3 regions of the Halomonas sp. HG01 genome follow, and region 1 is predicted to be linked to each of the others. Evidence: predicted binding sites of a transcription regulator. Region 1 holds the regulator's gene; each other region holds the start of a gene.
What was found. Region 1 encodes FNR, which switches genes on or off when oxygen is low (the NO sensors DNR and NnrR bind a similar motif). Its sites were predicted from a motif close to TTGATNTANATCAA; they were not measured.
Positions count from the first base shown of each region.

Region 2: a site for FNR is predicted at 4,761-4,774, ahead of hemN (oxygen-independent coproporphyrinogen III oxidase). Genes of this name have one in related genera too.
Region 3: a site for FNR is predicted at 1,896-1,909, ahead of UN84_RS04480 (Hsp20/alpha crystallin family protein). Genes of this name have one in related genera too.

Region 1 is NZ_CP022134.1:2,939,702-2,946,889, reverse strand. It holds gene UN84_RS14015 (putative nucleotidyltransferase substrate binding domain-containing protein) at 269-2,095, shown strand; gene UN84_RS14010 (DNA polymerase III subunit epsilon) at 2,137-2,757, shown strand; gene ttcA (tRNA 2-thiocytidine(32) synthetase TtcA) at 2,844-3,758, shown strand; gene fnr (fumarate/nitrate reduction transcriptional regulator Fnr) at 3,883-4,626, opposite strand; gene UN84_RS13995 (hypothetical protein) at 4,696-5,664, opposite strand; gene UN84_RS13990 (sulfite exporter TauE/SafE family protein) at 5,753-6,475, opposite strand; gene ccoS (cbb3-type cytochrome oxidase assembly protein CcoS) at 6,472-6,714, opposite strand; gene UN84_RS13980 (heavy metal translocating P-type ATPase) at 6,711-7,188, opposite strand, start outside.
Region 2 is NZ_CP022134.1:2,107,601-2,114,788, forward strand. It holds gene UN84_RS09980 (adenosylcobalamin-dependent ribonucleoside-diphosphate reductase) at 18-2,129, opposite strand; gene UN84_RS17470 (hypothetical protein) at 2,292-2,717, opposite strand; gene hemN (oxygen-independent coproporphyrinogen III oxidase) at 3,301-4,686, opposite strand; gene UN84_RS09995 (Rrf2 family transcriptional regulator) at 4,881-5,339, shown strand; gene UN84_RS10000 (hypothetical protein) at 5,398-5,961, shown strand; gene ahpF (alkyl hydroperoxide reductase subunit F) at 6,044-7,188, opposite strand, start outside.
Region 3 is NZ_CP022134.1:975,814-983,001, forward strand. It holds gene UN84_RS04465 (cell division protein ZipA C-terminal FtsZ-binding domain-containing protein) at 1-545, shown strand, start outside; gene UN84_RS04470 (YrhK family protein) at 575-859, shown strand; gene UN84_RS04475 (zinc metalloprotease HtpX) at 877-1,815, opposite strand; gene UN84_RS04480 (Hsp20/alpha crystallin family protein) at 2,098-2,604, shown strand; gene rloA3 (retropepsin-like aspartic peptidase RloA3) at 2,753-3,328, shown strand; gene UN84_RS04490 (O-methyltransferase) at 3,366-3,992, shown strand; gene UN84_RS04495 (thiol-disulfide oxidoreductase DCC family protein) at 4,024-4,389, shown strand; gene UN84_RS04500 (LysR family transcriptional regulator) at 4,408-5,343, opposite strand; gene UN84_RS04505 (DUF2798 domain-containing protein) at 5,476-5,760, shown strand; gene UN84_RS04510 (NADPH-dependent FMN reductase) at 5,780-6,361, opposite strand; gene UN84_RS04515 (tetratricopeptide repeat protein) at 6,417-7,188, opposite strand, start outside.

The DNA.
Region 1 (7,188 bases):
TCCGAATGATGACTCGGCATCCGATCTCGGCATAACGTCATGACACATGAGGTCACGGTCGTGGGCTATGACTTTGGTATAAAGCCGAGATTCGTCGGGTCGGCCTGCGGCGGAATACCTAACACCATGGTCTAGATTCTGGTCGCGAGAGGGGGTTGCTACTCTGGACCCGAGCCCTGCTGTCCCCGGTTCTTCGTCTCGCGCGTGGCCCATGCCCCGTTCGGTGCGCGATCCGGGGCGGCGATTCCCGGCACGAGGACCCGCTTCCATGGTCGATGTCGATCTCTCCCACGCCCCCTTCAGCCTGCTCGACGAGGCCGGGCGGGAGCGCGTGCGCGGCGGTCTCGACCTGGCCTACTTCGATTGCGACGAGATCATCCTCGAGGCGGGGCAGCCCGGCGAGAACGTCTTCCTCATCCACAAGGGCGAGGTCGCCGAGCTGGACACCACCCAGCCCGGCGAGCGCCAGCGCATCGGCCACTACACCGGCGGCGATCTGTTCGGTGCCATCAGCATTCTCAATGGCCAGAGTCGCTATCGCTTCCGTGCCGAGCAGGAATCGCTGTGCTACCTGCTGCCCCGGGCGCTGTTTCTCGAGCTGTGCGACGCCTATCCGGCCTTCGATGCCTTCTTCCGCCAGCGTCTCGCCGACAAGGCGCGGCTGCTGACCGAGCAGCGCGCGGCCGGCGGGGTGACCATGGCCGGCTTCATGCTGGCGCGGGCCCAGGACTGCATGCGCCCGCCGCGCTGCCTGGGCGGCGAGACCACCATCGCCGAGGCGGTGCGTCTGCTGCATGACGAGGCGGTCGACAGCCTGCTGGTGCAGGGCGAGGCCGGGCCGGGCATGGTCACCAAGACCGACCTGCTCGACGCCCTGGTGCTCGAGGGGCTCGGCCAGGAGACACCGCTGTCGTCGCTGGCCGGGGAGGAGCTGATCACCGCCCGGCCCGATCAGTACCTGTTCGAGGTGCTGGTGCTTATGACCCGCCGGCGCATCGAGCGGGTGGTGATCGTCGAGGACGAGGCGCCGGTGGGCGTGGTGGAGCTGACCGACGTGCTCAGCTACTTCTCCAGCCGCAGCCACGTGGTCAGCCTGCAGGTCGAGCAGGCCGGCGACCTGAAGCAGCTGGCCTCCGCCAGCCGCCGTACCGCCGAGCTCGCCGGTGCGCTGATGGCCCAGGGCGTGAAGCTGCGCTTCGCCATGGGGCTGCTGGCCGCGCTCAACGGTCGCATCATCCACAAGGCCTGGGACTTCTCGATGCCCGAGTCCCTGAGGCGCGACAGCTGCCTGATGGTGATGGGCAGCGAGGGGCGCGGCGAGCAGATGCTCAAGACCGACCAGGACAACGGCCTGATCCTCGACGACGACCTGGCGTGGCCGGACTGCATGGAGCGCATGGCCGAGTTCACCGAGACCCTGGTCTCGCTCGGCTACCCGCGCTGCCCCGGCAACATCATGGTCTCCAACCCGGACTGGGTGGGCACCGAGCGCCAGTGGAAGGCGCGCATCGCGCGCTGGGTCGAGGCCCGCGACGGCGACAGCCTGATGAAGCTGGCGATCATGCTCGACGCTCATGCGGTGGCCGGCAATCCGGCACTGCTCGAGCGGGTGAGGGAGACGCTGTTCGAGGCGGCCTCCCGTGACGAGCTGCTGCTCTCCTACTTCGCCCGGCCGGTGATGCGCTTCTCCACGCCGCTGACCCTGTTCGGCTCGCTGAAGAAGCCCCAGCACGGCATCGACATCAAGAAGGGCGGCATCTTTCCCATCGTGCATGGCGTGCGGGTCATGGCGCTGGAGCGCGGCATCCTCGCCACCGGCACCCTGGATCGCCTCGATGCCCTGGCCGCCGACGGGCGGCTCGAGGAGCGCTTCGCCGAAGACCTGGGGGAGGCGCTGTCGCTGTTCACCCAGCTGCGCCTCGAGCAGCAGCTGGCGCGGCTGGAGGGCGACGGCGGCGACGAGAGCGGCGAGCCAGACCGGGTCGTGGTCCAGTCGCTGTCGTCGCTGGAGCGTGACCTGCTGCGCGAGGCGCTGCACATCGTCAAGGACTTCAAGCAGCGGATTTCCCATCGTTATCACCTCGAATACACCTGAGGTGGCCGGCCGCCGCCTCTCGACACGACAAGGACATCGACATGCTCAAGACCCTGCGCCGCCTGGTCGACCGCCACCGCCACGCCCATGGCCAGTATGGCTGGCTGTTCCGCCCCTATACGGGGGAGGAGCTGGTGGCGCTGGCCGTGCAGTCGACCGGCGGCGACGTGCGCAGCGCCGAGCCGCTGGCGATCGCCGCGGTGCGCCTGCGCGGCGATCGGGTGCTGACCAGCGAGTCGCTGGAGCTGCGGCTGACGCGCCCGGAAGGCGTGGACGCCGAGGTGCTGCGGCGTCACGGCCTGCGCGGCATCGATCTCGACGACGGCGTGACGCTCGACCAGGCCCTGGCGCGGCTGCTCGACTTCGTCGGCAATCGCCCGCTGGTCGGCTGGCGGCTGGATCGCGACCTGGCGTTGCTGAACCGCCCGCTGCGCGCCCGATTCGGCTTCGACCTGCCCAATGCCGGCATCGACCTGGTCCAGCGTTACCAGCGTTACCATCATCATTCGCGGCTCGAGGTGGCACCGGCCTTCGAGCGGGTCGCCGCGCAGCTCGAGGTGCCGCTGATGGGGCGCCACAGCGTGCTGGGCACCGCCGTGACCACGGCCCTGATGCACCTGCGGCTGGACCGCGACGCGCTGCTCGAGCGCCGCAGCGGCTGAACGCGCGCCACGTCGCCAGCCTGGCGGCAGGGTGGTAGGATAGGCGCCCTTTCCCTTTCCCCGATTGCCCTGGCAGCGCCCCGACCATGCAAGATGCCGTGACCTTCGATCCCCGTCCCGCCGATGAGGCCGCTTCGGCCGAGCCGTCGACCCTGTCCGCCGAGGCGCCCGACGCCAAGGCCAAGCGCGAGTTCAACAAGCTGCAGAAGCGTCTGCGGCGCCAGGTCGGCAACGCCATCATCGACTTCGACATGATCCGCGAGGGCGACAAGGTGATGGTGTGCCTGTCCGGCGGCAAGGACAGCTACACCATGCTGGAGATCCTGCGGAATCTGCAGCGCAACGCGCCGGTGAACTTCTCGCTGGTGGCGGTGAACCTCGACCAGAAGCAGCCCGGCTTTCCCGAGCACGTGCTGCCCGAGTACCTGGACGGGCTCGGCGTCGATTACCATATCCTCGAGCGCGACACCTACTCGGTGGTCAAGGAGAAGACCCCGGAAGGCAAGACCACCTGCGCGCTGTGCTCGCGGCTGCGCCGCGGCTCCCTCTATGGCTATGCCGAGGAGATCGGTGCCACCAAGATCGCGCTCGGTCATCATCGCGAGGACATCCTCGAGACGCTGTTCCTCAACATGTTCTTCGGCGGCAGCCTCAAGTCGATGCCGCCCAAGCTGCTCTCCGACGACGGCAAGAACATCGTCATCCGCCCGCTGGCCTACTGCCGCGAGGCCGACATCGCCGAGTTCTCGGAGCGCATGGCCTTCCCGATCATCCCCTGCAACCTGTGCGGCTCGCAGCCGAACCTGCAGCGTCAGGTGGTCAAGGAGATGCTCGCCGAGTGGGAGGCCAAGCATCCCGGCCGTCTGGAAAGCATGTTCAAGGCGGTCACCAACGTCGCCCCCTCGCAGCTGGCCGACCGCGAGCTGTTCGACTTCGCCGGGCTGGAGGACAAGCAGGCGAAGATGCAGGCCGACCGCATCGATCTGCACCAGGAGCGATAAGCGGGAAGCTTGGAGCGCGGCACTTCGTGTCGGGAGAGGGAAGAACCTAACAAAGACCGCCCCCATGTGCTGCCGGCCATGGGGGCGGTGTGTTTTCCGGCTTCCCGCTCGCGGCGAAGGCGCGTCAGCGGCAGCCCTCTTCCTCGGCCAGCTTGGCCAGGGCGTCCAGGTCGAGGATGTTCACCTCGCGGCCGGAGACGGCCACCAGGCCCTGCTGCTGGAAGCGGCCCAGGATGCGGCTGACGGTTTCCACGGCCAGCCCCAGGTAGTTGCCGATGTCGGCCCGGGACATGGAGAGCCGGAAGCTGTAGGCGGAGTAGCCGCGGCGCCGGAAGCGGTCGGAGAGGCTGGCGAAGAAGGTGGCCAGCCGCTGGTCGGCGGTCTTGCGCGACAGCAGGCGCATCATGCGGCGGTCGTCGCGCATTTCCTTGCTCATGCTGCGGTAGAGCTGGGCGCGCAGCTCCGGCAGGCTTTCCGACAGGGCATCCAGGCGATCGAAGGGGATCTCGCACACGGTGGTGGTCTCGAGCGCGATGACCGAGCCGGGATAGGTCGACTCGTCGATGCCGTCCAGCCCCACCAGTTCGCTGGGCAGATAGAAGTTGGTCAGCTGATCCATGCCGCCGCCTTCGCTGGTGATCTGCTTGAGGCTGCCGGAGCGAACCGCATAGACGCTGGTGAAGGGGCTGCCCTGACGGAAAAGCGACTCGCCCTTCTTGAGCGGCGGACGGCGGCGGATGATGGCATCGAACTGATCGATGTCCTCGAGTTCGAGGGCCAGGGGCAGGCACAGGGAACTCAGGCTGCAGGTCCGGCAGCGGGTCTCGTGCAGCAGTGAGCGGCGCCTGCCGGCTGCGATATCGGGCATGCTGTCCTCCTTGATCGGGGCTTGCCTTCCCCATTATGGCGGATAGCACCCGCCCGGGCATAGCATCCCTTAGCCGTGTCCCGCGCCCGAACGGCGGCAGCGCGACCAGTGCCCCGATGCGGTGGCCAGTCGCCCCTCATCCAGCGCCGCGGCATAGTCCTCGGCCGAGCCGGCGTTGCAGGCCACGGCGTCGGGCAGCCGCGAGATGGCACCGGGGCCAAGCCCCAGCCGGTCGCGGGCCTGCTCGCGTCGCGTCTGCGCCCGGGCGTCCTCCAGCGCGGCGCCGTGGCGGGCGTAGAACCCGCCTCCCAGCGACCGATAGCCGTTTCCGGCCAGGCGGTCCTCGATCCGAGCCAGCAGTGTCGCCGGCAGCGTCGACTCGCCTTCCTGCCAGGCGGGGTCCGGGCGCAGCGAGAGGCGTGGCGGCGTCATGGCCATCAGCGTGGCGAGCGCCGCGGCGGCCTCCTGCTCGGGCGTCGCCGGCGGCACGATCAGCACCAGGTTCAGCGAGTGCCAGCCCATGCGGACGCTCTCGTCGAGCAGCGGCTCGATGCGTGACTGCAGCCGCGTCAGGGCTTCCGGGCGGTCGGCCCTCGGCAGGCGCATGACCAGCTTCAGGCGGTTGAAGCCCAGTGCCTCCAGATGGCGCAGGGTGAGAAGATCCGTGGCACGGGGATCGAGTTCGACGGTGAAGTCGCGCCAATGTCCCGATTCGAAGGGAAAGCGCGAGGCCAGCCGATCGACCAGCCCGCTCATCCGCGACAGGCTCAGCCAGGGGGGCAGGCTGCCGCCCCAGTGCAGGGCCTCGATCCGTCGATCGGGGGCGAGGCAGCGTCGCACCAGCACCATCTCGCGATCCAGTCGGGCCAGGTCGACTTCGAACGGGTCCATGCCCTTGGCGTGATCGACGCGCGCGTCGCCATCGTGGCGCAGCGGCAGGCGCAGATGCAGCGACAGGGGACGGGCGTCGGCGTTGCTGGCGGCCAGCGCCGCGGCGTAGTCGTCGGCGCCGAAGTCGGAAGGAGCGGTGACGGGCATGGCAGGATTCCGGGAGTGCATGCCATCAGGCTAGCGGTCGCGGAAGCGGGCGGTGTTGCGCTGGGTCAAGCGCGACGGCGAAAGCGGTTCAGTGCTGCCCGGCGTGGCCGGCCTCGTGGGGCATCGCGCCCGGCCACAGCCCCCACAGCTGCCACAGGGCGAAGCCGATGATCGTCAGTGCCGCCAGGGTGCGGGTGGCCGGGTGGCGGATCAGGCCGCCCAGCCGACGCGCGGCCAGGCCGGTGGCCAGCAGCGCCGGCAGGGTGCCGAGTCCGAAGGCGCCCATCAGCGCCGCGCCGCGCAGCGGATCGGCGCTGGCCAGGCTCCAGGTCAGCATCGAGTAGACCAGTCCGCAGGGCAGCCAGCCCCAGACGGCGCCCAGGGCCATCGCCTGGGGCACCGTCACGACCGGCATCAGTCGCCGTCCGAGGGGCTCCAGGCGGCGCCACAGGCGCTTGCCGAGGGCCTCCAGCCTCAGCAGCCCCTTCCACCAGTCGGCGATGTAGAGCGCCATCAGGATCAGCATCGTCGCGGCCAGGACCTGCAGCGCCAGGCGCACCCCGGGGGCCAGCCCGACCAGGGTGCCGAGCCCGGCGGCCAGGGCGCCCGCGAGCACGTAGCTGGCGATGCGCCCCAGGTTGTAGCCCAGCAGCAGGCCGCCGAGCCGGACCGGATGGCGCAGGCTGGGCGGCACGGCGAAACTCAGGGCGCTCATGATGCCGCCGCACATGCCGATGCAGTGGGCGCCGCCGAGCAGGCCGAAGACGAAGGCCGCGGCCAGCGGTGGCAGGTCGAGTCCGGTGGGGTTCATCGGGCGTCCTTGTCGCTGTCCTTGTCCCGGGTTCGGTCACGGTCGTGGGCGGCGTTCGGCTCGCCCGCATCGTGCGCTGGGCCTGGCCCTTGCGGCGGGTCGTCATCGTCGAACAGGATGCGATGCGCCGGGCCTTCCAGGTCCTCGAACTGGTCGTGGCGCACGGCCCAGAAGAAGGCCCAGACGGCCAGGCCGAGCAGGATCAGCGACAGCGGTATCAGCAGGTAGAGAATGCTCATGATGCCTCCCGGGCGAGGGTATTCTCGGCGCGCCGCTGGCGGGCCAGCCTCAGGGCATTGGCGACCACCACCAGCGAACTCGCCGACATGCCCAGCGCCGCCAGCCAGGGGGGCACCCAGCCCAGCGCCGCCGGGGGCAGGGCCAGCAGGTTGTAGGCCAGCGCCCAGCCCAGGTTCTGGCGGATGATGCGCCGCGTGGCGCGGCCGACGTCGAGCGCTTCGACCAGCCGCCCGAGATGGGGGCCGAGCAGCACGGCGTCGGCCCGGGTGCGGGCCAGGTCGGTGGCCGCGTTCATGGCGAAGGCGATGTCGGCGCCGGCCAGCACCGGGATGTCGTTGATGCCGTCGCCGACCATGGCCACCCGCTGGCCCTCGGCCTGGCAGTCGCGCAGCCGAGCGAGCTTGTCCTCGGGGCTCGCGCCGGCGCGCCACTCGGCGATGCCCAGTCGCTCGGCCAGCGCCCGGGTGGGCCCC
Region 2 (7,188 bases), 830 kb from region 1:
CCGTCGCGAGCCCTGGTTTACCACTTGCCATAGGTGCCCTCCTTGAGCGCATCGTGCAGGTTCGCCGCGGTGTGCTCCTCGCCCTCGTAGATCACCGTCTCGTCGCCGGAAAGCTCCAGGCGCTCACCGTTCTCCAGCTCGAAGACGTAGACGGTATTCTTGAGATCGTCCTCGCGCACCAGCACGCCCTGGAAGGCCTCGGGATTGAAGCGGAAGGTGGTGCAGCCCTTGAGCCGGCTGTCGTAGGCGTCCAGATAGAGATCCTGGAAGTCCTCGTAGGCGAAATCGGTGGGCACGTTGACGGTCTTGGAGATCGCCGAGTCGATCCAGACCTGGGCGGCGGCCTGCACCGCCACGTGCTGGGCCGGCGAGACGCCGTCGGCGGTGACGAAGTAGTCCGGCAGGTCACTCTCCACGGCGTCGGGGGCGACGACATGGCGATAGGCCGCCAGCTCGAAGGAGACCACCTCGATCTGCTCCTTGGTCTTGCGCCCGGCGCGAATGACGTTGCGGAAGTAGCGATGCGAGAATGACGGCTCGATGCCGTTGGAGGCGTTGTTGCCCAGCGACAGCGAGATGGTGCCGGTGGGCGCGATGGAGCTGTGGTGGGTGAAGCGCGCGCCGTGCTCGGCGAGCTCGGCCACCAGCTCGGGCTCGACCTCGGCGACCTTCTGCATGTAGCGGCTGTAGCGGGCGTGCAGGATTCGCCCCGGCACCCGGTCGCCGGCCTGATAGCCGTCCTGGACCAGCTCCGGGCACTCGCGCAGCATGCGCGGCGTCAGCTCGAACGACTCGGCCAGCACCGGCGCCATGCCCTTCTCCTTGGCCAGCGCCAGGGCCTGCTTCCAGCCCTCGACCGCCAGCACCCGGCTGACTTCCTCGGTGAAGGCCAGCGACTCCGGCGAGCCGTAGGGCAGCTTGAGCATGGTCAGCGCCGAGCCCAGCCCCAAAAAGCCCATACCGTGGCGGCGCTTGGCCGCGATCTCGCGGCGCTGGCCCTCGAGCGGCAGGCCGCTGATCTCCACCACGTTATCGAGCATGCGGGTGAAGATCGCCACCACCCGGCGGTAGCGCTCCCAGTCGAAGCGCGGCGCCTCGCCGAAGGGCTCGAGCACGAAGCGCGTGAGGTTGATCGAGCCCAGCAGGCAGGCGCCCTCGGGCGGCAGCGGCTGCTCGCCGCAGGGGTTGGTGGCGCGGATCTCCTCGCAGAACCAGTTGTTGTTCATGCGATTGACCTGGTCGATCAGGATGAAGCCCGGCTCGGCGAAGTCGTAGGTGGAGCGCATGATGGTGTCCCACAGCCCGCGGGCGCGGACCGTCTCGACCACGCGGCAGGCCACCCGGCCCTGGTCGTCGAGGGTGTAGCCCTCCTCGACCACCGGCCAGTCGCGGTAGATCAGTTCGCTGTCGTCGACGTCGTCCTTCTCGGCGGGATGCAGCGGGAACGCCAGCGGCCAGTCGGCGTCGGCGCGAACCGCCTCCATGAACTCGTCGGTGATCAGCAGGCTGAGGTTGAACTGGCGTAGCCGGCCGGCCTCGCGCTTGGCCTCGATGAAGCTCTTCACGTCCGGATGGCCGACGTCGAAGGTCCCCATCTGGGCGCCGCGGCGCCCGCCCGCCGAAGCCACGGTGAAGCACATCCTGTCGTAGATATCCATGAACGCCAGCGGGCCGTTGGTGCCGGCCCCGGCGCCGAACACGAAGGCGCCGCGGGGACGCAGGGTCGAAAAGTCATAGCCGATGCCGCAGCCCGCCTTGAGGGTCATGCCGGCTTCCACCACGCCCTCGAGGATGTCACGCATCGAATCGTGGAGGGTGCGCGAGACCGTGCAGTTGATCAGGCTGACCGCCGGCTTGACGGCCTCCGCCCCGGCGTTGGCGACGATGCGCCCGGCCGGGATGGCGCCGTTGTCCAGCGCCCAGCGGAACTGGGGCAGCCAGGCCTCGGCGTCGTCCTCCACCGCGGCCAGCGCCCGGGCCACCCGCTCCCGGGTGGCGGCGGGGTCGGCGTCCACCGGCCGGCCGTGACGGTCCTTGAGGCGATACTTGCTGTCCCAGATATCAAGCGAAGGCGCCTGCAGCGGCACCTCGTCGACGCTGGGCGCATCCTTGGCAGTGGTGGTGCGCATCGATTCTCTCTCATGTGCGGTGAAAACGGCAGCGGTCGCACACGACCGCCTGTCGCGGAGCATCACGGCGGCGGAGGTCGCATGGCACGGGCCCGCTCCCGACGGCGCGATGCCTGACTACCATATATAGACAAAAATCACTCTCAACACACATGATATGGATCATCCGCCCGAGCCGCGGACGAAAGAAAGCGCCCGACCGTGAAGGTCGGGCGCCAGGTTCGGCATCGGGCAACACGCGTCAGAAGCCGCCGCCGGCACCGCCGCCAGCACCGCCACCGCCGCCGGAACCACTGCCGCCAGCACCACCGCCGCCAGCACCGCCACCGCCGCCAGCACCACCGCCGCCAGCACCACCGCCACCGCCGCCAGCACCACCGCCGCCGCCGCCGGCACCACCACCGGCACCACCACCGGCGCCGCCGCCATTACCGCCGCCATTACCGCCGCCATTACCGCCGCCATTACCGCCGCCATTACCGCCGCCATTACCGCCGCCATTACCGCCGCCATTACCGCCGCCATTACCGCCGCCATTATTATTGTCATCAGGATCTTGAGGATCATCCCCAGGATCCGGAGTATCATCCTCGGACTCGTCATCCGATGGAACGGCAGGAGCGCTAGTCGGCGCGGGAATGACGTCCTCGCTGGGCACGGCGGCAATCAGGGGCAGGAAGGTGCCGTCGCATCCGTCCAGCAGCCCACCGCCGCAGCCACCACCGCCGCCCCCGGCGGCCGGCGCCGGCAGGTCCTCGAGCAACGCGTCAATCTCGGCATCGGTCAGGCTCCCCGACCCGGCCGGCTCGGTCAGTTGATCGTTGGCGACCCTCGCCATCTCGTCTTCCGAGAGCGTGCTGCCCCCGGAACCCTCGACTCCCGACTGCGCCTGTACGCCGGCGGCTGACAGACAGCCCACGGCGACGACCAGGGCAGCCAACTTGAACCCTTGCATCTCGCCCTCCCCCGCCGCCGGCCACCGCCGTCGACGTGACATAACGCCATACAACATTTTGTTACACGCAAGCTAAGCATCGTCACAGAGCGCAGGCTTCACCATCGGAAGGCCCGCTGATTATCGCATCGGAGGAATCAGGCAAACGGCTGCCTGGCAGACGGCAGGAAACTCGTACCGGGGTGACAGGGCGATCGCGCTCCCCTGGGACCACGCCTAGACGGTCCGGGAGTAGCGCACCTTGTCGCCGTCCAGGTAGGCATCGAAGACCATGGCCAGGTTGCGCAACATCAGACGGCCGGCCGGGCGCACCTCGAGGCGGCGCACGCCCAGCGTGATCAGGCCATCGTCGCGCATCGGCGCCAGGGCCTTCAGGGCATCGGCGAAGTGGCCGGCGAAGTCGATGCCGTGACGCGCCTCGATGGCATCGACGTCCACGCGACCATGGCACATCAGGGCGTGGATGACGTCGCGGCGCAGGCGATCCTCGTCGTCGAGCCGGTAGCCGCGCAGCACCGGCAGCCGCCCGGCCTCGAGGCGCTCGCGATAGGCGGCGATCTCCTTGACGTTCTGGCTGTAGCCGTCTCCGACCTTGCCGATGGCGCTGACGCCAAGCCCGATCAGGTCGCAGTCGGCGTGGGTGGAGTAGCCCTGGAAGTTGCGCTGCAGGGTACCCTCGCGCTGGGCCCGGACCAGTTCGTCGTCGGGCAGCGCGAAGTGGTCCATGCCGATGTAGACGTAGCCGGCGTCGGTCAGGCGATGGATGGTCAGCTCCAGTAGCTCGAGCTTGCGCTCGGGCGGCGGCATGTCCTCGTCGCGGATCAGCCGCTGGGCCTTGAAGCGCTCGGGCAGATGGGCATAGCTGTAGGTGGCGATGCGATCCGGCCGCAGGGCGACGATCTTGTCCAGGGTGGCCGCGAAGCTGGCCACGGTCTGGCGTGGCAGGCCGTAGATCAGATCGACGCTCACCGAGTGGAAGCCGGCGTCCCGGGCGGCCGTCATCAGGGCGGCCACCTCGGCCTCGCCCTGGACGCGGTTGACCGCCGCCTGCACCTCGGGGTCGAAGTCCTGAACGCCGAAGCTCAGGCGATTGAAGCCCAGCGCACGCAGCTCATGCAGCTGCGACGGGGTGACGGTACGCGGGTCGACCTCCAGGGAAAACTCCCGGGCCTCGGGGGGCGCGAAGCGAAAGCCCGCCGCCAGGGCCTCCATCAGCTCACCGAGCTGGGCAGTGTTCAGATAGGTCGGCGTGCCGCCACCCAGGTGCAGCTGGGCAAGCGTGCGCTCACTATCGAAGAGTTCGGCCTGGAGACCGATCTCGCGCTTCAGCAGGGCGAGATACTCGGCCGCCCGCTCGCGGCGATGGGTGACGATCTTGTGGCAAGCGCAGTAATAGCAGAGGCTTTCGCAGAAGGGGACGTGCACGTAGGCCGACAGCGGCTTGGGCGCGGCGACGCGATGGCTCTGGGCGGCCTGGGCCCGATAATCGTCCTCGGCGAAGGCGGCATGGAACTGCGGCGCCGTGGGATAGGAGGTATAGCGCGGCCCGGGGCGGTCGTACTTCTCGACGAGGGGGCGGATGAACGGCTGTGGCTGGGGCATGATCGGACCTCCATGAACGCTGCCCATATTATGCCAGCCCGCCCGCGGCCCCACGGGTACCACCCGGCGCCGGCTTGATGCCGGTCAATTCACCGCCGCCGATCGCGGCGAAACGCCGCGGCGACGCGACGTGCCGGGAGCCCGCCCTCGCCGTGATAGAATGAAGACCGCTTCCCGCCGCGTCCGGAGACCCCATGCGCCTGACCCGATTCACCGACTACTCGCTACGCGTGCTGATCTATCTGGCCGTGAAGGGGCAGGACGAGGAGCGCGCGACCATCTCGGAGATCGCCGAGCGCTTCGCCATCTCGCGCAACCATCTGATGAAGGTGGTGCAGGAGCTCAATCGGCTCGGCTACCTGACCGCCACCCGCGGCAAGCACGGCGGCCTGCGGCTGAAGCGGGCGCCCGCCGAGATCTCGCTGGGCGGGCTGGTGCGCGACACCGAGCCCGACCTCAGCCTGGTGGAATGCTTCCGCGACGGCAACGCCTGCACCATCACCCCCGCCTGCCGGCTGAAGCCGATCCTCGGCGAGGCCCTGGCGGCCTTCCTGTCGGTGCTCGACCGCTACACCCTCGCCGACCTGCTGGGCCAGCAGCGCGCCGAGCTGGTCCAGCTGCTGAATATCGAGGACGCCTCACAGGCCTCGTAAGGCCGACAGCTTCGACACCGCGTGCTAGTCTCCCGACGCCACGGTCATGGATGCCCGCATGTTCTCCTCACGCCCCTTCCTCTCTTGCCTGATGCCTCTCTCGCTAAGCGCGCTGATGGGCATGACCCTCGCCACCCCGGCGCTGGCCGGCAGCTACAACGTCGACGACGCCCGAGCCCACGGCGACTGGCACTCGCTGGTGCTGCGGCTGGGGAACGAACGCCACGTGCGCGCCATCGAGCAGCACAGCTATAGCGACAGCGTGTTCAGCGTCAACGCCACGCCGGACGCCTGCGATCGCCCCTGGCTCGAGCTGCGCGTCGAGCTCGACGAGGTCCAGGCCGAGACCGGCACCGTCAACCGGGTACCGGTGGACCTGCTGATCGATGAGGGCTGGGTCCACCAGGGCCGGGCCGAGTTCATCACCGAGCGCGGCAACAGCGGCTTCTACGCGCGCCTGGTGCTGCCCGACACCGACGAGGTGCTCGACGAGATGCGCGGCGGCGAGACGCTACGCCTGCGCCTCCATCGCGCCGAGGACGACCACTGGTTCCTGGTCTTCAGCCTGGACGGCGCCGACGCCGCGCTGGCCCGCATGGAGACGCTCTGCCGCGCGGGGTGAGCCCTCGCCGTTATTCTCCCGCCCAACGCAGGACGCCCCCGCCGCAAAGCGGCGAGGGCGTCCCGCATGAACCGCGGGGCGATCAGCTGCGGATCAGGTGATCGAAGGCGCCCAGGGCGGCCTTGGAGCCCTCGCCCATGGCGATGACGATCTGCTTGTAGGGCACGGTGGTGACGTCGCCGGCGGCGAAGATGCCGGGCACCGAGGTCATGCCGCGCTCGTCGACCACGATCTCGCCGCGCTCGGAGAGTTCGATGGGCGAGTCCTTCAGCCACTCGGTGTTGGGCACCAGACCGATCTGCACGAAGACGCCCTCGAGGGCCAGCTCGCGCAGTTCCCCGGAGGCGCGCTCCTCGTAGGTCAGGCCGGTGACGCGGTTGCCGTCGCCGTTGACCTCGGTGGTGCGCGCGCCCTTGATCACTTCGACGTTGGGCAGGCTGGCGAGCTTCTTCTGCAGCACCTCGTCGGCGCGCAGTTCGTCCATGAACTCGATCAGCGTGACCTCGCCGACGATGCCGGCCAGGTCGATGGCCGCCTCGACGCCGGAGTTGCCGCCGCCGATCACCGCCACGCGCTTGCCCTTGAACAGCGGGCCGTCGCAGTGCGGGCAGTAGGCCACGCCCTTGTTGCGGTACTCGGCCTCGCCCGGCACGTTCATCTCGCGCCAGCGGGCGCCGGTGGCCAGCACCAGGGTCTTGCTCCGGAGGCTGGCGCCAGAGGCGAAGCGCACCTCGTGCTCGCCGCCCGGCTCGCCCGGGACCAGCTCGACGGCGCGCTGCAGGTTCATGATGTCGACGTCGTATTCCTTGACGTGCTCCTCCAGCGCCGCGGCCAGCTTGGGGCCCTCGGTGTGGGGCACCGAGATCAGGTTCTCGATCGACAGGGTGTCCAGCACCTGGCCGCCGAAGCGCTCGGCGGCCACGCCGGTGCGAATGCCCTTGCGCGCCGCATAGACGGCCGCCGCGGCGCCGGCCGGGCCGCCGCCGATCATCAGCGTATCGAAGGCGGGCTTTTCGTTGAGCTTCGCAGCCTCGCGCTCGGCGGCGCCGGTGTCGACCTTGGCCAGGATCTGTTCCAGGCTCATGCGGCCCTGATCGAAGGTCTCGCCGTTGAGGAACACGCTCGGCACCGACATCACCTCGCGGGCCTCGACCTCGTCCTGGAACAGGGCGCCGTCGATGGCGTCGTGGGAGATGCGCGGGTTGAGGATCGCCATCAGGTTCAGCG
Region 3 (7,188 bases), 1.7 Mb from region 1:
TGCGCCGAGACCGCGCCGAGACATCCGGCGAGCCGACGCCCGCGCCGGCGGCCAAGCCCGAGTCGCCGCCTGAACCCGCTTCGGCGTCCAGTGGCCCGACGCTCCCCGAGCCCGAGCAGGTGGCCGAGCGCTTTCGCGTCGCCAAGGGCGCTGAGGTGCGCCAGTGCCTGTTCGTGGTGCTCGACTGGCCGGGGCTCGATACCAATCGGCGTCTCCGGCGCAAGCTGGAGGAGGTCGGGGCGGCCTACGATCCGAAGCAGCGGGTCTACAACGTCCATCCGCCGCGCACCGGCTATCGCATGGTGATCGCCAACAGCACGCCGCCCGGCGCGCTGCCGCCGCTTCACGAGGACGGTGAGCATCCGGTGGTCGACGGCATCTCCATCCTGGTGCATTTTCGCAACAAGCGGCGGGTCGCCCACAGTCCCGATGCGCTGATCGACTTCACCCGCTCGGTGGCCGCGCTGGGCGGCAGGATCCTCGATGCCGAGCGTCAGGAAGTCGGCGACGAGGAGTTCGAACAGCTGCGACGCGCCGCTCCCTGAGACCTTCCCCATCGTCCAAGGAGATGCGCATGGCGCTATTCGATCGCGACCGGCGCGAGGAAAACCCGCGCACCCGCCGGCTCTACGCCCTCTGGGAGCTGATCTACACCTTCGTCGACTTCGGCGCCGCGGCTGCCTTCCTGGTCGGCTCGGTGCTGTTCCTCTACGAGAGCCAGCAGACGCTGGCGACCTGGTTCTTCATCGTCGGCTCGGCGCTGTTCGCCTTCAAGCCCACCATCCGCACCGTGCGCGACGTCAAGCTGGCGTCCATGGGTGACGTGGAAGACCTGGAGCGGGAAGGTCGCCGGGACTGAGCCGCCGGCGGCTTTCCTCAGCGCCAGCGGTGCCCGCCGCGACGTCGGGTCGGGATCGGGCGCCGAAGCGGCATGACCTCGTCGGTATCGCCGAACGGGGCATGTGGCGCGTCGTCGATCTCGGCCAGCCGGTGGATGCGTGCCGCGGTGGACGGATGAGTGCGCAGCCAGGCGATCTCCAGCGGCGGGCGACGCCCGAACAGGCTTGCCAGCCAGCCGCTGCGCTGACGCTCCAGTACCACCAGCGCCGAGGCGAGACCCGCCGGATCGCCGGTGAGCGCCACGGCCTCCATGTCGGCGGTGTATTCGCGATTGCGCGACAGCGCCAGTGATAGCAGCACGCTGAGCGTCGGCGCCACGGCGATCGTCAGCAGGGTGAGCCAGGGCAGGGAGCCCTCGCCGGACAGCATCATCGGCAGGCTGATCAGGATCGCCAGCTGCACGGCCGTGGTCAGCCACAGCGTCATGCGGGTCATGGCCGTGGCGATCGACATCACCCGGGTGTCGCCGCGCCGCAGATGGCTCACTTCATGGGCCAGCACCCCGCCCAGCTCCCGCCGCGTCAACGAGCGCAGCAGGCCGTCGGTGACCGCGATGCCGCCGTCGTGGGGGCCGCCCACGGCGAAGGCGTTGATCTCCGCCGAGGGCGCATAGTAGAGCTGCGGCGCGATCGTCAGGCCGGCGCCGGCGTAGAGATGCCGGAGCAGCGCATGCACCTCCGGCGCCCGGGACGGCGGCAGCCGCTCGGCGCCGGCCCGGGCCAGGATCATCCGGGCCGGCATCCAGCTCATCATCACGGCCGTCACGATCACCGCCGAGAGGCTCATCAGCACGCCGCCCGGTCCCGCCAGCAGGTAGCCGGGCAGGGACAGCGTCAGCGTCAGGCCGCCCAGGATCAGCACCGTCTGCAGTCCGTTGAACAGGCGATGCCGGCCGAGTTCGTGTTCCAGCACCATGCCGCGTCTCCCGTCGTTGGCCCTTTCCCCTAAGGCTAGCCGCCACGCCCGCGGTTGCGGGACAGGAACCGACACAAACGTTGATCGGCGTCATCGTGGTGAGTGATCGCTCGCCTACGCTTGATGATGCGACCGGCAAGCGCGGTCGTCTCCCTGCCGGCGAGGACGGCGGGCGATGGATCGAGCGCATGGAGGGATCGAGGGCAGCTGAGGGATCGAGGATGGCTGCCAAGGCCTCGCCGCGCATTCTTCTGCGTATCGACGGTATCGAGGTGCCACATCATGGCCGACAAGACATTTCAACAAGCCGCTTCCTCCCGCCCGGCCACCGGGGCCGATGAGCCGGAAGCCCGGGTCCCCGAGTCGCGTCCCGCCAGCCCGTTCCGCGAGCTGGATCGCCTGTTCGATGGCCTGCTGGCGCGGGACTGGATGCATCCGCTGCGCTGGGATCGTCTGGAGCCGCGGATGCCGCGGGTCGATATCCTCGACAAGGACGCCGAGGTGGTGGTGCGCGCCGAGGTTCCCGGGTTCGCTCGCGAGGATCTCGACGTCTCGGTGACCGACCGCACGGTCACCATCAAGGGCGAGAGCCGCAAGGAGAGCGGCACGAAGGAGGAGGGTGAGTACTATCGCTGCGAGATCTACCGCGGCAGCGTGCTGCGCACCGTGGAACTGCCCTGCGACATCGACGCCGACAAGGCCGGGGCGAGCTTCCGCGACGGGGTGCTGGAGCTGACCCTGCCCAAGGTCAAGGAGGCGCATCGCCGCCGGCTCGACATCTCATCATGACGGCGGCGCCCGCCGGTGCCTCTCGGGCCGGCGGGCGCGATGCCATGGCCCGACGGAACCCTGGACGCCGAGGACGTGTCAGATGACACTCGATTCTGCCCGGCCTGCGCCGGCACCGTCCTCAACCGTATGATTCGAAGGAGAGAACATGCACAAGTCCCTGTCGCGAGCCCTGATGCCCCTGCTGGGGGCCGGCCTGCTGTCCGGCACCGCCCTGGCCAGTGATGCCGAGGCGCCGGAAGTCTACGGCTGGGTGGAGAAGACCCTGATCGACCCGAGCTGGGGCGTGGAAGTGAAGGCCAAGCTCGACAGCGGCGCCCTGACGTCCTCCATGCAGGCGGAGGACATCGAGGAGTTCGAGCGCGACGGTGAGGACTGGGTGCGCTTTGAGGTCGAGGTCGAGGACGAGGAGAGCGGCGAGATCGTCAGCCACGAATTCGAGCGTCAGCTCTATCGCGACCTTACCGTGGTCGGTGCCGGCGGCCGGGATCACCGCCCGGTGGTGCTGATGACGATCTGCATGGGCGACGAACGCTTCGAGGAGCAGTTCAGCCTCGAGGACCGCAGCGACATGAACTATCCGGTGCTGCTGGGACGCCGCACCATCCAGAGCCTCGGCCATCTCGACGTCACCGAGACCTTCCTGCAGTCGCCGAGCTGCGATGACGACTCGACGCTGCATCGTCATGCCGACAAGGAGTACGAGGACAAGATCGGCGTCTGAGGGCCGCCAGCCGCGAGCACGACGATCACGAGACGACATGCCAGAGGATATGGCCATGGAACACGCCACGCCCTTCGGGGCTCTGCTGGCCGAGCTGGAGAGTCTCGGCGAGCACCACGACCGGAGCATCACGACGCCGGACGAGCGACTGCGCAACATCACCCGCGATACCGGCGAGTTCCTCGCCATGCTGGTCCGGGCGACCGGGGCGCGGCGTATCCTCGAGATCGGTACCTCCAACGGCTACTCCACCCTGTGGCTGGCCGAGGCGGCCCGGGCGCTCGGCGGCCGGGTCACCACGGTGGAGTGGGCCGCCGGACGCTGGAGCATGGCCGGCGAACACTTCGCCCGGGCCGGGCTGGCGGACGTGATCGAATCGCTGCATGCCGAGGCCGGCCGGGTGCTCGACCGCGAGGCCCCGGCCTCGCGGGACCTGGTGTTCCTCGATGCCGACCGCGAGCGCTACGTCGACTGGTGGCCCGTGGTGCGCGAGACCCTGGCGCCGGGCGGGCTGCTGGTGGTGGACAACGCCACCTCCCACGCCGACGAGCTGGCGCCGTTCATCGATCTGGTGGAGGCGGACGATGACTTCACCACCAGCCTGGTGCCGGTGGGCAAGGGCGAGTTCCTGGCGACCCGGACCCCGGCGTCCGCGACCGCCTGACCCACCGCGCGCGTCTCACGATGAGGTTGCCATGCCAGAGGAACCGACGCTAAGGGTCTACTACGATGCGGTCTGCCCGAAATGTCGCCGCGATCGGCGCCGCTACGAGCGAATGGCCGGCGAGGCGTCGGCAGTGGAATGGGTCGACGTCACCGCCAACCAGGCGCGCCTGCGCGAACGCGGCATCGATCCGAATGATGCCCTGCATTCCCTTCACGTCGAGGACGAGCACGGCCGGCTGTGTGACGGTCTCGACGCCTACCTCCTGCTGATGCGCCGGGTGCCGCGGCTGCGCCCGCTGGCGTGGCTGATCGGCCTGCCGCTGATCAATCCGGCGCTCGCCGTGGCCTATCGCCACGGGGTGCGCCGCCGCCTGCGCCGTCAGGGGCGGCGGTGAGCCGCCGCCGGGCGCCCGTCAGCGCGGTCGCCAGGCCGCCGGCAGATGCTCGACCAGATAGTCCATGAAGGCGTAGACCTTGGGCGTCAGCGCCAGCCGGTCGTCGACGCACAGATAGATATCCATCGGCTCCGACACCGCGCGGGTGTCGCTGCCGTCCCCTTCCTCCACGTCCACGAACAGCGGCACCAGGCGCCCCGCCGCGATGTGCGGGGCGGCGATGAAGTCCGCCAGCCGTGTGATGCCGCCGCCGGCCAGTGCCATGCTCGCCAGCACGTCGATATCGTCGCTGATCAGGGCGGCCCGGAAGTCCGCCTCGAAGCGTATCCCGTCACGAATGAAGCCCCAGCTCAGGAAGCGGCCGTCGGTGGGAAAGCGAAACACCAGGCAATCGTGGTCGCGCAGCGCCTCTGGGCTCTGCGGATGTCCGGCGCGGGCCAGGTACTCCGGCGAGGCGCAGAACAGGAAGGGGATGGAGGCGATGCGCCGCGCCACCAGTCCCTCCTCGAGCTGTGGCGTGAAGCGAATGCTGACGTCCACGTCCTCGTGGATGTGGTCCACGCGGCGGTCGGTGGTGAGCAGCTCCGGGGCCAGATGTGGATAGCGGGCGTTGAAGCCTGGCATCAGCGGTGCCAGCACGTGGCGGCCGAAGGCGGCGGTGGAGGTGATCCGCAGCCGCCCGCGCGGCTCGGCCTGCAGCGTGGAGACGGCACCGTGGGCGCGCTCCAGATCGCGGGCCACGTGTCGCACGTGCTGGTAGTAGAGCTCCCCGCTGTCGGTCAGCGACATGCGGCGGGTGGTGCGGGCCAGCAGCCGAGTGCCCACCGTGGCCTCGAGCCGCGCGATGGCCTGGCTGGCCGCGGCCGGGCTGATGCCGAGGCGCCGGGCACCACCGGCAATGCTGCCGGCCTCGACGGCCTTCACGAAGCTCTCGATGGCGCGCAGGGTATCCATTGGGTATATCTCGTAATGCAGGTATTGATTCGTCAATAAAGCTTTATAGTGAACCAAGGCCGGGGCGTCTACTGATGCCCCCTGTCCTTCCCTAGGCTGAAGGCGTTCGATTCACCGACAGAGGACAGCACCATGCCTTCACGCCCTACGCAGGACGCCGCCGGCGCGACACGCCGCCGTGGCGTGCCGACCCGCTTCGCGCCCGTGGTCTTCGCCTTCTACATGTCCGCGCTGATGACGCTGCTGATGAGCCTGGTGATCACCGCGGTGAACGGCGGCGTCGACGCCGGCTATCCCGCGGCGGTGGCTCAGGCCTACGTGCGGGCCGTGCCGGTGGCCTTCATCGGCGTGCTGAGCGTGCGGCCGCTGGTGGTGCGGCTGGTGGCCTGGACCCTGGCTGATGACGGCGCCCGCTGAGGGCGCCGCATCGCCGAGATCAGCCGTGCAGGCGCTCCAGATCCTCGACCAGCCGGCGGCAGATGCCGTCGAGGCTCTTGCGCTGGCCTTCCTGGACCAGCCGTCCCTCTTCGTCGAAGGCATCGCCGGCACCGGCCACGGCGAGCTGGTCCGGCAGTACCGTGACGCCGATGTTGCCGAGCAGCTGGCGGATCAATGCCAGGCCGCGCAGTCCGCCGAGCCCGCCCGGTGAGGCGGCCACCACGGCCGCCAGCCGACCCTGGAACAGCGCCAGGCCGCTGTCGCCCTGATGGGGGCGGGTCAGCCAGTCGATGGTGTTCTTGAGCAGCGGCGTGATGAAGCCGTTGTATTCCGGCGAGGCGATCAGCAGGCCCTGGTGCTCGGCGAGCTGCTCGCGCAGGGCCAGCGCCGACTCGGGCAGGCCGCTGGTCTCTTCCAGGTCACCGTCGTAGAGCGGCATCGGGTAGTCGGCCAGGTCGATGAGGGTCGGCCGGCCGCCGTGGGCCTCGATGCGTTCGGCGGCCAGCTTAGCCAGGCGCTTGTTGAACGAGCCCCGGCGGGCGCTGCCGGCGAAGACCAGGATGCGGGGGGACTGACTCATGGAAGACTCCTTCTGTGGGCATGTCTCAAGATAGGCGGCGTCGCCGGCCGCCTTGTCACCGGGTGCGCAGCTGACGTTCGAGCTGCTGCAGGCGCGGGTCGTTCGGGCGCTGGCGACGCAGCCGCTCCAGGGCCGACAGCGCCTGGGGAATCCGCCCCGCCGCGGCATTCAGATAGACCGCGGCGTAGAGCAGGTCCGGCGAGTCCGGCGCCAGTCGCAGGCCCTGTTCCAGCGCCGCCAGGGCCTGGGGCTTGTGGCCCAGCCGGTCGAGGATCAGGGCGCGGTTGTAGTGGGTTCGCACGTGCCCGGGGCGCCACTCGACGGCCTTCGACAGCCACTCCAGGGCCTCGTCGAACTGCTGCGTCTCCGCCAGCGACAGGGCTAGCAGGTAGGCCAGGTGGCCGCGGTCGGTGCGGGGCATGTCGTCGAGGGCCAGCCCGTCCTCCAGCAGCCGGCGTGATGCCGCCGTGTCGCCGCCGCGCGAGTGGAGCGTGACCAGGTTGACCCGAGCCGGCAGGAAGTAGGGATCCATCGCCAGGGCCGCGCGGTACTGGTCGATGGCGTCGTCGCGCTCTCCGCTGCGCTCGAGCAGCACCGCCAGGCTCAGGCGGTTGCCCGGCAGGTCCGCATTGGCGCGCAGGCGGCGTTCGGTGTCCTCGCGGGCGGCGCGGTAGGCCTGGCGGCTCTCCTCGGGCAGCTCCATCGGCGAGATGCCGGCCAGGGCGCGCACGGCTTCGTCGCGGACCGCCCGCAGCGGGTCGTCGAGCAGCGGCAGCAGGCGCTCCATCCTGAGCGCGTCCGGGGCGCTGGCGAAGGCCGGCGCGGCG